One region of the Cobetia sp. 5-11-6-3 genome, then DNA from elsewhere that is predicted to be linked to it. Evidence: predicted binding sites of a transcription regulator. Region 1 holds the regulator's gene; each other region holds the start of a gene.
What was found. Region 1 encodes PhoB, which activates phosphate uptake and scavenging genes when phosphate is short. Its sites were predicted from a motif close to TGTCATANNNNTGTCANA; they were not measured.

Region 1 (4,460 bases):
GCTGACGCTGGTGCCCTTGGCCAACCTGCTGTTCATTCCCGGGGCCGTGGCGGGTGCCGTCCTGATGTGGCAGAGCCACTACCGACAGCTGCCTGCCCCGCGCCGCTGAGCCAGGCTTTATCGCGAGCGTTGACGAACGCAGATACCACGACGCCCCGCCGTGACCTCATGCAGAGGGCGCGGCGGGGCGTTCGTGTCTACCGTCAGGCAGTCGTCGCGCAGCGGCGTTCCGCCGGGAAATGACAACGGAAGCGTGCGCCCTCGCCGGGCAGGCTGTCGATCTCCAGGCGGCCCTGATGGCGGATCAGCACATGCTTGACGATGGCCAGTCCCAGCCCGGTGCCACCAGTGGCGGTGCTGCGTCCCTTGTCGATGCGATAGAAGCGCTCCGTCAGGCGCGGTAGATGCACGGGATCAATGCCGTCACCGTCATCCTCCACCTCGACCATCACGCCCTCGCTGGTGCTCTGGCAGCGCAGCGTGATGTGGCAGTCTTCCGGCGTGTAACGCACCGCATTGAAGACCAGATTCGAGATCGCGCTTCTCAGCTCCTGCTCCTCACCCATCAGGGCCAGTCCGGGCTCGACCTCCACCGTGATGACATGCCGCTCCTTCGAGAGGCCTTCGGCATCTTCCCGGATACGTGTCAGCAGCTGTGCCATGTCGATGCGACGTCCTTCGCCCGACAGCTCGTCGGTCTCCAGGCGCGACAGGGTCAGCAGATCCTCGACGAGGTGCTGCATGCGGTCGGTCTGACTCTGCATCTGTCCCAGGCCACGCTGCCAGCGCGGGGGCAGGTCATCGGCATAGTCGGAATAGGTCTCGAGGTAGCCGGCCAGTACCGTCAGCGGCGTGCGCAGCTCATGGGAGACATTGGCCACGAAGTCGCGGCGCATTTCCTCGAGACGGTAGAGGCGGGTGACATCACGCACCATCACCAGGCGCTCGTTGTCACCGAACAGGGTGATGGAGATCTGCAGGGTCAGGTTGTCGGAGAGCGGCGATTGCAGGGTCAGCGGCTCACGATAGGCCAGCCGATTGAAGTAATCGATGAACACGGGGTCACGCAGATAGTTGGTGACGTGCTGGCCGCGGTCGTGACTGGCCTTGAGGCCGATCAACTGCTCGGCAGCGCTGTTCCACCACTCCATGTCGCCGTGGTTGTCGAGCATCACCAGGCCATCGCGCATCGCTTCCGAGGATTCCTGGATGCGGTTGAGGATACTGCGCAGTCGCTCCTGTGCCTGACGCTGACCCTTCTGGTAGCGATACAGACGATCGAGCAGATCCCCCCAGACGCCATCGCCGGGCGGCGGCTCTTCATGGGGGTTGGTGATCAGCCAGGTGTAGAGACTCTTGAGGTGCTTGAGATGGACGAACAGGTACAGCGCCAGCCCCAGCGCCAGGCCCCAGCCCAGCAGGCCGAGCAGTCCGCCGACCAGCCCGAAGCCGCCCGCCAGATAGCCCAGCCGCCATAGCTCGTTCGTCCAGTAGCGCATCCGCGTCTCAGGCCTGGGCGCTGAAGCGATAACCGGTACCGCGGACGGTCTGGATCAAGTGCTGATGCCCCTCGCCCAGCGCCTTGCGCAGACGACGAATGTGCACGTCCACGGTGCGCTCCTCGACATAGACATTGCCGCCCCAGACCTGATCCAGCAGCTGGCTGCGGGTGTAGGCGCGCTCCTGATGGGTCATGAAGAACTGCAGCAGGCGGTATTCGGTGGGGCCGACCTCCAGGGAGTTGCCGTGTGCGGTCACGCGGTGGCTGGCGGGGTCGAGCATCAGACCCTCGACTTCCACCGACTCCTCGACGCCCTTGGGCGTGGTGCGGCGCAGCACGGCCTTGAGGCGTGCCACCAGCTCGCGTGGCGAGAAGGGCTTAGTGATGTAATCGTCCGCCCCGGCCTCGAGCCCCTGGATCTTGTTGTCTTCCTCGCCCTTGGCGGTGAGCAGGATGATCGGCAGCTCCGCCGTGGTCTCGTCACGCTTGAGGCGGCGCGCCAGTTCCAGCCCGCTGGTGCCGGGCATCATCCAGTCCAGCAACAGCAGATCGGGCTTTTCATCGACGACGATGGCGTGGGCGTCCTGGGCATTGTCGGCCTCCAGCACGCGGTAATCCGCCATTTCCAGGGCGACGGCGATCATCTCGCGTATCGAGGATTCGTCGTCGACAATCAGTACGGTCTTGGAGCTCATCGCTAGATCCCATGCAGCAGTCGGCGCACGCGCCAGAATGACAAGTCGATGACGATTACAACCTGCTTATATGACAGTGAGATGACAATCGCCAGCTTGGCAGCTTGCCGCCCGGCTTGCCAGCGAGTCCCTCAACTCTATCAAGGCGTGAATGTCACGCCTCGCCGCACGAGGAAGGTCGCTGGCAGACCGGATGAGGACTCGGGCCCGTTGGCCGGAAAGAGGGATCAGGCAGCTGGCCAGGTCGCCAGCGCGATGCCCGCGAAGATCAGCAGGCCGGACCAGTGGTTGTTGAGAAATGCCTGGAAGCAGGGGCCACGCTCCCGCTCGCGAATCAGGCGCTGCTGCCAGACGAAGGTCACGGCCGCCGCGGTCAGCCCCAGCCAGTAGAAGCCGCCCAGCGCCAGGTGCAGGCCGATGCCGATCAACACCGCCAGCATGCCCAGCTGCAGCAGACCGATCATCAACTTGTCGACGCGGCCGAACAGGACGGCGGTGGACTTGATGCCGACCTTGAGGTCGTCATTGCGATCGACCATCGCATAGGCGGTGTCGTAGGCCACCGTCCACATCAGATTGGCCGCGAACAGCCACCAGCCATAGGTCGGCACCTCCTCAAGCGTCGCCGCGAAGGCCATCGGAATCGCCCAGCCGAAGGCGGCACCCAGCACCACCTGCGGCAGATGATGGAAGCGCTTCATGAACGGATAGCTGGCCGCCAGCAGCACGGCGACGATCGACAGCAGCACCGTGGTCAGGTTGGTGAAGCACACCAGCACGAAGGCGGCCGCGACCAGCACACCGAACAGGGTCAGCGCCTCGCGCTCCGTGATGCGTCCTGAGGTCAGCGGGCGATCCCGGGTGCGTTCGACATGCTTGTCCCAGTGGCGATCCGCGTAGTCGTTGATCACGCAGCCGGCGGCACGCATCAGATAGACGCCAGCCACGAAGATCAGCAGCGTATCGCGGTCCGGTAGCCCATCGGCCGCCAGCCACAGGGCCCAGAGGGTCGGCCACATCAGCAGCCAGGTGCCGATGGGGCGGTCCAGACGAGTCAGGGCGAGGTAATCGGCCAGTTTGGACGGGCGGGAAGCGGATGACGCTGACATCAGGACTCCTGATCGAACGGCAGTGGGGAATCAGAGTTCCAGAGCGTGCTGGAACCGAGGGGTGAAACCTTCCTGGACCAGTACCCGGAAGCGACCGTGCGAGAACATCGAGCGGCGCATCCACAGGCTGGCGGTGCGTGCCAGCGGCTGCGTGCTGGCAAGCCTCAGTGGCGCCCGGCTGACATCGATGGCGCTGCGGGTCAGGTCGGGCTGGCGGAACAGCCAATGGCCCAGCGAGCCTTCGCCGAGCGTCGAAAGACGGTGGCCATGGGCCAGGTCCAGCGCCGCCAGCGAGCGCGCGATCACCCAGGGCTCATCGCCATGACACAAGGCCACTTCGCGCCGCCAGACATGGCGTCGTGGCGCGATACCCAGTATCCGCGCCTCATCACGCCGGGCAGGGCCGGTGTCCTGCAGCAGCAGGCGCACGCGCAGCCCCTGACCATCGAGCATGCGCATGGCGTGATCGAGACGCTGGGTCAGCGAGTCGCTGGAGGACAGCCATGGCCACCAGCCGGCCGGCATGACGCCTTGCAGGCTCGCGGCGGGCTGCCAGTGGCGGCGGACCGCCGAGTCCATCGCTCTCTGGTGAGCGCAGGGAGTGCTGAGTTCCGAGCGAGACATGGCCCGGATGGCGATCTTGCCGGCAAACGCTGCCGAGTGGGAGTGACAGACCACGATGAATTCCCTGTCAGGATGACAAGTGGCGAGTCTAGCACGCCCGAACCGCAAGGCCTGCAGCGTGAGCATGCCCGCGCCAGTGGCAGGCTGGTATGCTGGGGCCCGACTACCCTCTTTTCCTCTCGGATCGATCTCAGGAGATGGCGCCATGCGCGACCCTCGTACCCTTGTCATCATCGGCACCGGCATGGCCGGCATTGGCTTGGCGCGTGCCCTGCGTGCGCGTGACAAGGACAGTCGACTGATCCTGGTCAGTCAGGACAGTGGCCACGATTACGCCAAGCCTCTGCTGTCCACCGCCTTTGCCAAGGGCATGAGCGCCCGGGCATTGGCACGGCAGACCTCCGTGGCACTGGTGGATGAACTGGACGCCGAGCTGCGCACCCATCAGCGAGTGACGAGCATCGATACCCACGCGCGACAGGTCTGGCTGGGCGAGGAATGCCTGGCCTATGACGAGCTGGTGCTGGCACT
Region 2 (4,460 bases), on a different contig from region 1:
CGGCTCGGCGTCGGGCTCAGGTCCGGGTTCCGGGTCTGTCTCAGGCTCTGGCTCGCGTGGGTCACGCGTGTCTTCATCCAGCCAGGTACCGCAGAACTTGCAGTACTTGGCATTGCGATCATGGCCCTCACGGCCACAGCCGGGGCAGGCTTCATCGCTGGTCTGCTGCATGCGCAGGCCGTTGAGCACCTCGGCCGAGAACACGCCGGTGGGCACGGCGAGAATCGAATAGCCCAGTATCATCATCATCGCCGAGATGAACTGGCCCAAGGGCGTGATGGGGGCGATATCGCCGTAGCCCACCGTGGTCAGCGTCACCACCGCCCAGTAGAGCGCCTTGGGGATGGAGGTGAAGCCGGCTTCCGGAGGTTCGATCAGATAGATCAGGGCACCGAACACCGTGATGATGCTGAGTACGGTGATGAAGAACAGCAGGATCTTGCGACGACTGCGCGCGAGAGCCTCGACCAGCATGCGACCTTCGCCGACGAAGGCCATCAGGCGCAGCACGCGGAACAGCCGCAGCACACGCAGCACGCGCACCACCAGCAGTGCCTGTGCCCCCGGAATCAGCAGCGAGAGCCAGGTCGGGGCGATCGACAGCAGGTCGAGCACCCCGTAGAAGCCCTTCGCCCAGGTGCCGGGGTGTTTGAGGCAATAGAGGCGTACTGCGTATTCCAGCGTGAACAGCAGGGTGAAGGTCCATTCCAGGATACGGAACAGCTCCCCATGGCGGGCATTCAGCGATGGCACGCTATCGAGCATCACCACGGCGACGCTGGCGAGAATCATCGCGACCAGCGCGATATCGAAGGCCTTGGCCGCCTTGGTGTCGGACTCGAAGATCCAGTGGAACAGCCGGGCACGCAGCCTGCCGCTGGCCGGCTCGAAATCGCTGGAGCGAGGGGGGGCGGTGGCGGATTGTGACGTACTGCCGTATTCGTTGGCCGGCCCTTGGCGTTCAGGCATGCGGGCTTCCTTGACTGGCGTCGCAGCGCCGGGGCGGGCTGCGACGCGATGGTGGGGGCAGGGCAGGTGAGGGCGCGATGGCCAGGCGCTCAGCGAGCGATTTCACCGGGGTCTCTCAATGAGCTGTCTCACCGAGCATTCTAATGAGCTGTCTCACTGGCCTCGGCTGCGCAATGCCGCCAGCAGCGACAGGCTGTGCTGACCGAAGGCCGCTGTCATCCAGCTGTCTGGCGTGCCCTGCTCACGGGATTCGCTCAGCGCCTCCGTCAGCGCCACCGCATGGACATGACCGGGATGCTGACTGGCGGCCAGGCGCGAGGCCAGGGCCGAGAAGGCGGCCAGGGCGTGATCGTGCCAGCGCATGTCATCTTGCTGCTGGCGGTCGGCATGTGCATCCAGGGCATCGATGGCCGCGGCGAGCAGGGCATTCGTGTCGGTGGTATCCAGCGTCTTCTCGTGCCATTCGCCATCTCTGAGTGCGGCACCGCGGCGTGCCTTGCTGGCATCTGCCGGGCGCAGGGCCAGTCGGCTGGCCAGGGATTCCGCCAGCGTCCACAGCACCCCTTCGCGCTGCTCGGCGCTCAGGTCGTCACCGCCAGTGAGTTCCAGTTCGATCTCGCGGATGTGCGTTTCCCGACCTGCTGCCTTCACGTGGCCGAGATCCAGCGCCATCTCGACGCCGACACCCGCTGTCTGGCCATCCTGCGTCACCGTCAGCTCCAGCTGCCAGGCATGACGTTCGAAATCCGTGCTGAAGGTAGGGGCGAGGGCGCCGAGCAGGTGCTCACGCGGACCTTCCTCAAGCGCCTGCAGAGGGGGAAGGCCGCGCAGGCCATCGAGATCGAGGTCTGTCTGGCCGTCGGGCAGCGCCCATTCCCACTCGCCGCGCGAATGCAGGCCGCCATGGCTTTCGCCACTGGTCTTGAGGGTCTGGCGCAAGGGGCCCGGACTGTCGGCATCCTCTCCACTGCGGCGCAGGCGCAATGCCATCTTGGCGCGTTCCAGCGCATGCTCAGGCGTGTCGAAATAGGTATTGGCCAGCCAGCGACGACGGGGCGTGGTGCCAGCCAGTTCCGCGATATCCGCAAGACGTTCCAGAATCGCCGTGCGTCCGAGGCCGCTGTGGGTCAGCGCCAGCTTGAGTTCGATTTCCTGCGCCATGACGACGGCACTCCCTGTACGAGAAGATGAAGAATGAAGATGGCCGGGCATGGATGACGACAGCGATACGAGGACGCTGGCGGCCTGTCCGAGATCCCGGGACAGGCAGCCCCCGGCGGCTTCATGCTCGCGCCTGTCCCTTGCCAAGGCAAGCGCAGAGCGTGTCGCCAGCCTTCCCACGGCAGGTGATGCGTCAGCAGAATCACAGTGATATGACAGTATCGTGACATTTGTGTGACATGAATTGCCTGCCGCCAACTCCTTGGTTATATTATGAACAATGTAATCAGTCAGCGACCCCGCGTCCTGTCGCTACATGACAATCTCTCCTCTGGAATCCTTCGAGTTCCCCCCGACTGCCGCTGATGTTGCGTGAAGTACAACAGCATGGCGGTATCGTGTCGTTACGATGAAAGTTATGTGATCGTCACAAAGGCTTTGCTACACTCCGCGCGTCAATCCTTAACGCCGACGGCCACTATGGTAACGACCAACCCTTTCTCTTCGATGTTCGGGCGCTCGCCTTTCAAGGCGCTGCACACCCACATCATCAAGACAGACGACTGTGCCCAGCACTTGCTGACCTTCTTCGACGCCTGCGAACAGGGTGATTGGGATCAGGCGGCCAGCATTCGTCAGACCATCAGCAAGCTGGAGCGTGAAGCGGACGAACTGAAGACGCAGCTGCGTCTCAATCTGCCCAATTCGCTGTTCCTGCCGGTATCCCGTTCCGACCTTCTCGAGCTGATCCATGTCCAGGATTCCATCGCGAACGTCACCAAGGATATCGCCGGCATCATGCTGGGTCGCCACATGCAGATACCCACCGCGCTGGTGCCCGCCATGCGTGAGTATCTGAAGACTGCGGTCGAATCGGTCTGCCAGGCGCGCCGTGCGCTGGGCGAGCTGGAAGATCTTGTCGAGTCCGGCTTCGGGCGCAACATGAGCGAGCTGGTCGACAAGCTGATCAATGAGCTGCATGAGCTCGAGAAGCAGTCCGACGAACAGCAGATCGCGATCCGCCAGACCCTGTTCTCGCTGGAAGCCGCTCTGCCACCGGTCGACGTGATCTTCCTCTACAAGATTATCGACTGGGTCGGCGATGTCGCCGATCAAGCTGAAAAGGTCGGTACCCGACTGCAGATCCTGATGGCGCGCTAAGCGCTGTCAGGACGTCCTGCCATCTGCTCAAGAGTTCCCTAATGTCCATCATTGCTCAATACGGCGATGTGCTCGTCATCCTTGCCTGCGTATTCGGTTTCTTCATGGCGTGGGGTGTAGGCGCGAACGATGTCGCCAATGCCATGGGTACCTCGGTTGGTTCCAAGGCCATTACCATCAAGCAGGCGATCGTCATCGCCGTGATCTTCGAATTCCTCGGTGCCTGGCTGGCTGGTGGTGAAGTCACCGATACCATCCGCAAGGGCATCATCGACCCGTCACTGCTGATCCAGAATCCGCAGTTCCTGGTCTACGGCATGCTGGCATCACTGCTGGCCGCCGGTATCTGGCTGCTGATCGCGTCCATGAAGGGCTGGCCGGTCTCCACGACCCACTCCATCGTCGGTGCCATCGTCGGCTTCGCGGCGGCGGGTCTCGGCGTGGATGCGGTCGAGTGGCCCAAGGTCGGTCAGATCGCGGCCTCCTGGCTGGTCTCGCCGCTGCTGGCGGGCTCCATCGCCTTCGTGCTGTTCAAGTCCGTGCAGACGCTGATCTTCGACAATGACGACCCGTTCGCGGCCGCCAAGCGCTATGTCCCGATGTACATGTTCCTGGTCGGCTTCATCATCTCGATGGTGACCATGGTCAAGGGCCTCAAGCATGTCGGGCTGCACCTGAGCTTCGAGTCCAGCCTGCTGCTGGCCGTCGTCATCGGTGCCATCGTGATGGGAATCGGCGTGCTGATGGAGCGCAAGGTCGCGCGTTCTCGCCTCAAGGAGAAGAATCGCGCCACCGGTGATGATTTCGACTTCAGCGGCGTCGAGAAGGTCTTCGGCCTGCTGATGATGTTTACCGCCTGTGCCATGGCCTTCGCCCACGGCTCCAACGACGTGGCCAACGCGGTCGGTCCGCTGGCAGCCATCATCAGTGTCGTCGATTCCGCCGGTCAGATCGGCGCCAAGGCCAGCATGCCCTGGTGGGTACTGGTGCTGGGTGGCGGCGGTATCGTCGTCGGCCTGGTCACCTATGGTCGCCGCGTCATCGCCACCGTCGGTACCGGCATCACCGAGCTGACCCCGTCTCGTGGGTTCGCGGCCACCCTGGCGGCGGCCTCCACCGTGGTGCTGGCCTCCGGCACCGGCCTGCCGATCTCCACCACCCACACCCTC
Region 3 (4,460 bases), on a different contig from region 1:
CGTGGGTAGGGGTCGCCCGCCGTCGCATAGCGCTTGGGGATGCCGTGATAGCTCATCAACAGACGCTTGCCGCGATGCCCTGCCTTTTCCCAGTGTTCACGGACACTGGCGGCCAGCGCGGCGATGTAGTCAGGATGATCATGGTAGTCACGCACGAAGCGCAGTTCCGGCAGGTGCGGACACGGCTTGAGCGCGCGCGCCAGGCGATCGAACACCGCGGCAGTCGTGGTCCGCGAGAACTGCGGATAGAGCGGCAGCACCAGGATGCGATCTGCCCCACGACTGGCCAGCTTGCGCCCCACCTCTTCCATGGTCGGCTTGCCGTAGGTCATCGCAAGCTCTACCGGAATCTCCTCGCCCAGCGATTCGGCCAGACGCGCCTCCAGCGCGGCACGCTGACGCTTGCCGATCGCCATCAGCGGCGAGCCGTCTTCCGTCCACACCGAGGCATAGGCCTCGGCGACCTTCTTGGGGCGAGTCGTCAGCACCAGGCCATGCAGGATCGGCAGCCAGAGCAGACGCGGCAGGTCGATCACGCGTACATCACCGAGAAACTCCGCGAGGTAGCGACGCACCGCCTTGGGTGTCGGGGCTTCAGGGGTGCCGAGATTGACCAGCATGACGCCGAAACGCGGGGTGCTCATGGGCGATGAACTCCTGACAAGGGGCAAGAAAAGAGGTGAAGCGGCAACCAGCCACCCTCACCGACAGCGCAGCCATGTTACCAGCTCGCCCTGTGCGTGAGGGATGAAGTTATACTATCATCACGATTTGTACAGCTTTACGACAATCATTATCACAACCTGACGCAAGCCGTGCTTGCGCTCCGCCGCAGGAGTCAGCGTGCCCGAAACCTCCACTCTGCAACTTGCCACCCGTCACGACTTCGCACGCCCGCTGGTGCTGATTCTCGGTGACCAGCTCAGTCACGAGCTTGCGAGCCTCAAGCAGGCACCTGCCGAGAGTCTGATCGCCTTCTGCGAGGTCGAGGAGGAAGGCCGCTACGTGCCACACCATCCGCACAAGATCGCGATGATGCTGGCCGCGATGCGCCATCACGCACAGGAGCTGCGCGACTGCGGCTGGCAGGTGCATGAAAGCCGCCTGGATGACCCGGACAATCGTCAATCGCTGATCCTGGAAGCCGATCGGCTGGCCGCGCTCCATCAGTGTGACGGCATTCTGGTGACTCGCCCCGGGGAATGGCGACTGCTGGAGGCCTTCCTCGCACGCCGTGAGGAAGGCGAGATCCCCTGGGTGGTGCTGGAAGATCACCGCTTCTTCACCACACCGGCACAGTTCGCGACCTGGGCCGACGGACGCAAGCAATTGCGCATGGAATACTTCTACCGTGAACAGCGTCGTGACACGGACCTGTTGATGGAAGGCAGCGAGCCCGCCGGCGGCAAGTTCAATCATGATCATGACAATCGCGAACCGATTCCCGCCGACTTCCAGTCACCGCCACCACCGCAGCATGACCACCGCCAGGATACGCTGACGCGCGAAGTGCTGACGCTGGTGGACACCCGCTTCGGCGAGGGAGCCGAGGGTGAGCTGCGTCATTTCGGCAATCTGGACAACTTCAACTGGGCCGTGACCCGCGCCCAGGCGCTCGACGATCTCGCTCACTTCCTCGCGCACTGCCTGGCAGACTTCGGCCGCCATCAGGATGCCATCGATGACAGTGACCCCTTCCTGTTCCACTCCCGACTTTCCGCGGCGCTCAATATCGGGCTTCTGAGTCCCCAAGAAGTCTGCGCTGCCGTCGATGATGCCTGGCGACGTGGCGAGGTACCGGTCAACTCCGCCGAGGGCTTCATCCGGCAGATTCTCGGTTGGCGAGAGTATGTGCGTGGGATCTACTGGACACGCATGCCCGGCTACAAGCAGGAGAATCGCCTGAGTGCGACACGGGATCTACCGGAGGTCTTCTGGCGCGGCGACAGCGGCATGCGCTGTGTGGATCAAGCCATCCTCAGTACGCGTGATCATGCCTATGCCCACCATATCCGCCGCCTGATGGTCACCGGCAATTTCGCCCTGCTGTGCGGCGTGAAGCCCGAGGCGCTGTGCGACTGGTATCTGGCGGTCTACGTCGATGCCTGCGAGTGGGTGGAGCTGCCCAATACCCTGGGCATGGTGCTGCACGCCGATGGCGGCCTGATGGGCTCCAAACCCTATTGTGCCTCGGGCAAGTACATCGATCGCATGTCCAATCACTGCGACAGATGCCAGTACTCGCCGAAGAAGGTCACCGGCACGCATGCCTGCCCCTTCAACAGTCTCTATTGGCACTTCATCGAACGCCATCGCGAATCACTGTCACGCAACCCGCGCATGTCGCTGGTCTATGGCAGCTGGCGACGCATGAAGGACGACAAGCGCGAGGCATTGCTGCAACAGGCCGAGGCCTTTCTCGCCCGACTCGACAGCGCCGCTGACTATGGCAGCGGTGCCCATCGCGCGGGTTACCATCCCGCGCCCTCCAGTTCCACGACCGACAAGGAATCCTCATGAGTCGCATCTGGCAGGCCAGTGCACCGGTCACGCTCTATCACGATGGCAAGTGCCCCCTGTGCCAGCGGGAGGTCGCCTGGCTGGCGAGACACCCGAGGCGGGAACGGGTCAGGACGGTCGACATTCGTGCAAAGGACTTTTCCCCAGATGCTCTGGGGCTGAGCTTCGAGACGATGATGGGGCGCCTGCACGTGCAGGATGCGCGCGGGGAGTGGTATGTCGGCATGGACGCCAGCCGAGCCCTCTATGCGGTGCTCGGCTATCGGCGCCTGGTGAGGCTGTCATTGCTGCCGGGGCTGCGTCCGTTGCTGGATGTGGGCTATCGGGTCTTTGCCCGCCACCGTGAGCGTATCGGCCGTTGGATCCCCCAGAGGAGACGCTGACTCAGAAGCTCAAGGGGATGCGCGAGCTCAACGGTTGATGGTACTGAGGCGGTCGGCCGATCATCTCGTCGTTGGCCACCTGGGATACCAGCCAGGCGCGTGACAGACCGGCGCGCCTGAGCTCGCTGTAGACATCCTCCAGCGAGCGGAACAGCATCGGCTTGCCACGCTTCATCAACAGTTCACTGCGCTCATCGTCTTCATCGGCACCCGCTTCCAGTACCAGCTGGACCTGATAGAAGCGGCTGGCGGCATGACTGATCACGCGCGCCTCCAGTGCCGGATACTCGGCGATCAGCGCATTCAGGTTGCTGACCAGCAGGCCAGCAGGTGTGAAGGCAGCGGCAATTCTGGACATGGTGTCGGCTCCTGGACCTCTGTTGTCTGAGGTATCCATCATCGTGAAGGTGGCGTCAAGGCTTCACGCCAGCTTGCGGGGGGACGATGACGATTGAACGGCACCGCCATGACCATTGGATGACGTCATGTTCAAGGCCGCCGCCCCGGAGAGGCTCACGGACACTGAGCACGAACCGCCAGCTGACGTTCCGCGAGGATACGCAGCAGATCCAGAGGACGCCCAAGGCCGCGATAGCATCCCCCTCGCATGATGATGAAATCCTCGTCACGATGAATGTCCCGGCGCCCGAGCAGCTTGGCCGACAGACGCTCGAGCGGCTCATCTTCCTCGACACGCAGTGAATGGGTCTGCATGACCTCATGAATCGCCCGTCGTCCATGCAGCTCCGGTCCGAAGCGCTGATTCAGCAATCCCAGCAGTCGATGGCGGATGATCATGCCGACCGGCCGCTGCTGCGCGTCCACCACTGCCAGCGCCATCAATTCCGGCTCGGCATGCAGACGCTCGGCCACCTCCTCGAGACAGGTATCCTGCAGTACCGGCGCCACCCGCCGCAGCAGGCTGCCGGCACTGAGTGCCAGAGGCGCGGCATGCCGGCGGCGACTCAGACGACGCAGGCGCTGCTCGAGGCCGGCACGCTGGCGAGCAGGGTCCACCTTGGCGCTCGCAAACAGCCAGCCTTGCAGATACTCGGCCCCCAGCTGAGACACGCATTCCATCTCGCCTTCCTGCTCGATGCCTTCCGCGATCACCTGACTGCCACTGCCGTGGGCGATGTCGATGATCGAGCGCACGAAACGCCGCTTGAGTGAATCCTGATGAATACCGCTGATGAAGTGTCGGTCGATCTTGACGAAGTCAGGCTGAACCGCCGACCACAGCTTGAGGCTGGCGTACCCTTCACCGAGGTCATCCAGCGCGATGGCGAAGCCCATCGACTGGTAATGGCAGACGGCCTCACGCATCAGTGCCGGGTCAAGCCCCGGGGTCTGCTCAGTCAACTCGATGACGACCTGATGCGGATGCAGCCCATGGCGATGCAGAAGATGACGCGTCAGTCCCCGAGAATGCGCACTGTCCAGCAGCACCTCCGGCGACACGTTCAGGAACAGGCGCTCACTCAGGCCCTGCTCGGCCCATTGCTCAAGCGCCAGCTCACGACAGAGGCCGTCCAGCTCGGCGAGACGCCGATGCTG

Region 2: the regulator PhoB is predicted to act here: its motif matches at 2,342-2,359, upstream of HXS66_RS04905 (CYTH domain-containing protein).
Region 3: the regulator PhoB is predicted to act here: its motif matches at 3,369-3,386, upstream of HXS66_RS04595 (DUF6482 family protein).

What each region holds. Positions count from the first base shown of each region.
Region 1 covers NZ_BLWJ01000005.1:90,136-94,595, reverse strand. Annotated here, with positions in the region: gene cysZ (sulfate transporter CysZ) at 1-109, shown strand, start outside; gene phoR (phosphate regulon sensor histidine kinase PhoR) at 204-1,499, opposite strand; gene phoB (phosphate regulon transcriptional regulator PhoB) at 1,507-2,196, opposite strand; gene ubiA (4-hydroxybenzoate octaprenyltransferase) at 2,424-3,305, opposite strand; gene HXS66_RS10125 (chorismate lyase) at 3,336-4,055, opposite strand; gene HXS66_RS10120 (NAD(P)/FAD-dependent oxidoreductase) at 4,135-4,460, shown strand, end outside.
Region 2 covers NZ_BLWJ01000002.1:213,639-218,098, forward strand. Annotated here, with positions in the region: gene HXS66_RS04900 (ion transporter) at 1-969, opposite strand, end outside; gene HXS66_RS04905 (CYTH domain-containing protein) at 1,123-2,130, opposite strand; gene HXS66_RS04910 (TIGR00153 family protein) at 2,611-3,291, shown strand; gene HXS66_RS04915 (inorganic phosphate transporter) at 3,333-4,460, shown strand, end outside.
Region 3 covers NZ_BLWJ01000002.1:145,337-149,796, reverse strand. Annotated here, with positions in the region: gene hemH (ferrochelatase) at 1-644, opposite strand, end outside; gene HXS66_RS04605 (cryptochrome/photolyase family protein) at 844-2,520, shown strand; gene HXS66_RS04600 (thiol-disulfide oxidoreductase DCC family protein) at 2,517-2,903, shown strand; gene HXS66_RS04595 (DUF6482 family protein) at 2,905-3,261, opposite strand; gene HXS66_RS04590 (EAL domain-containing protein) at 3,417-4,460, opposite strand, start outside.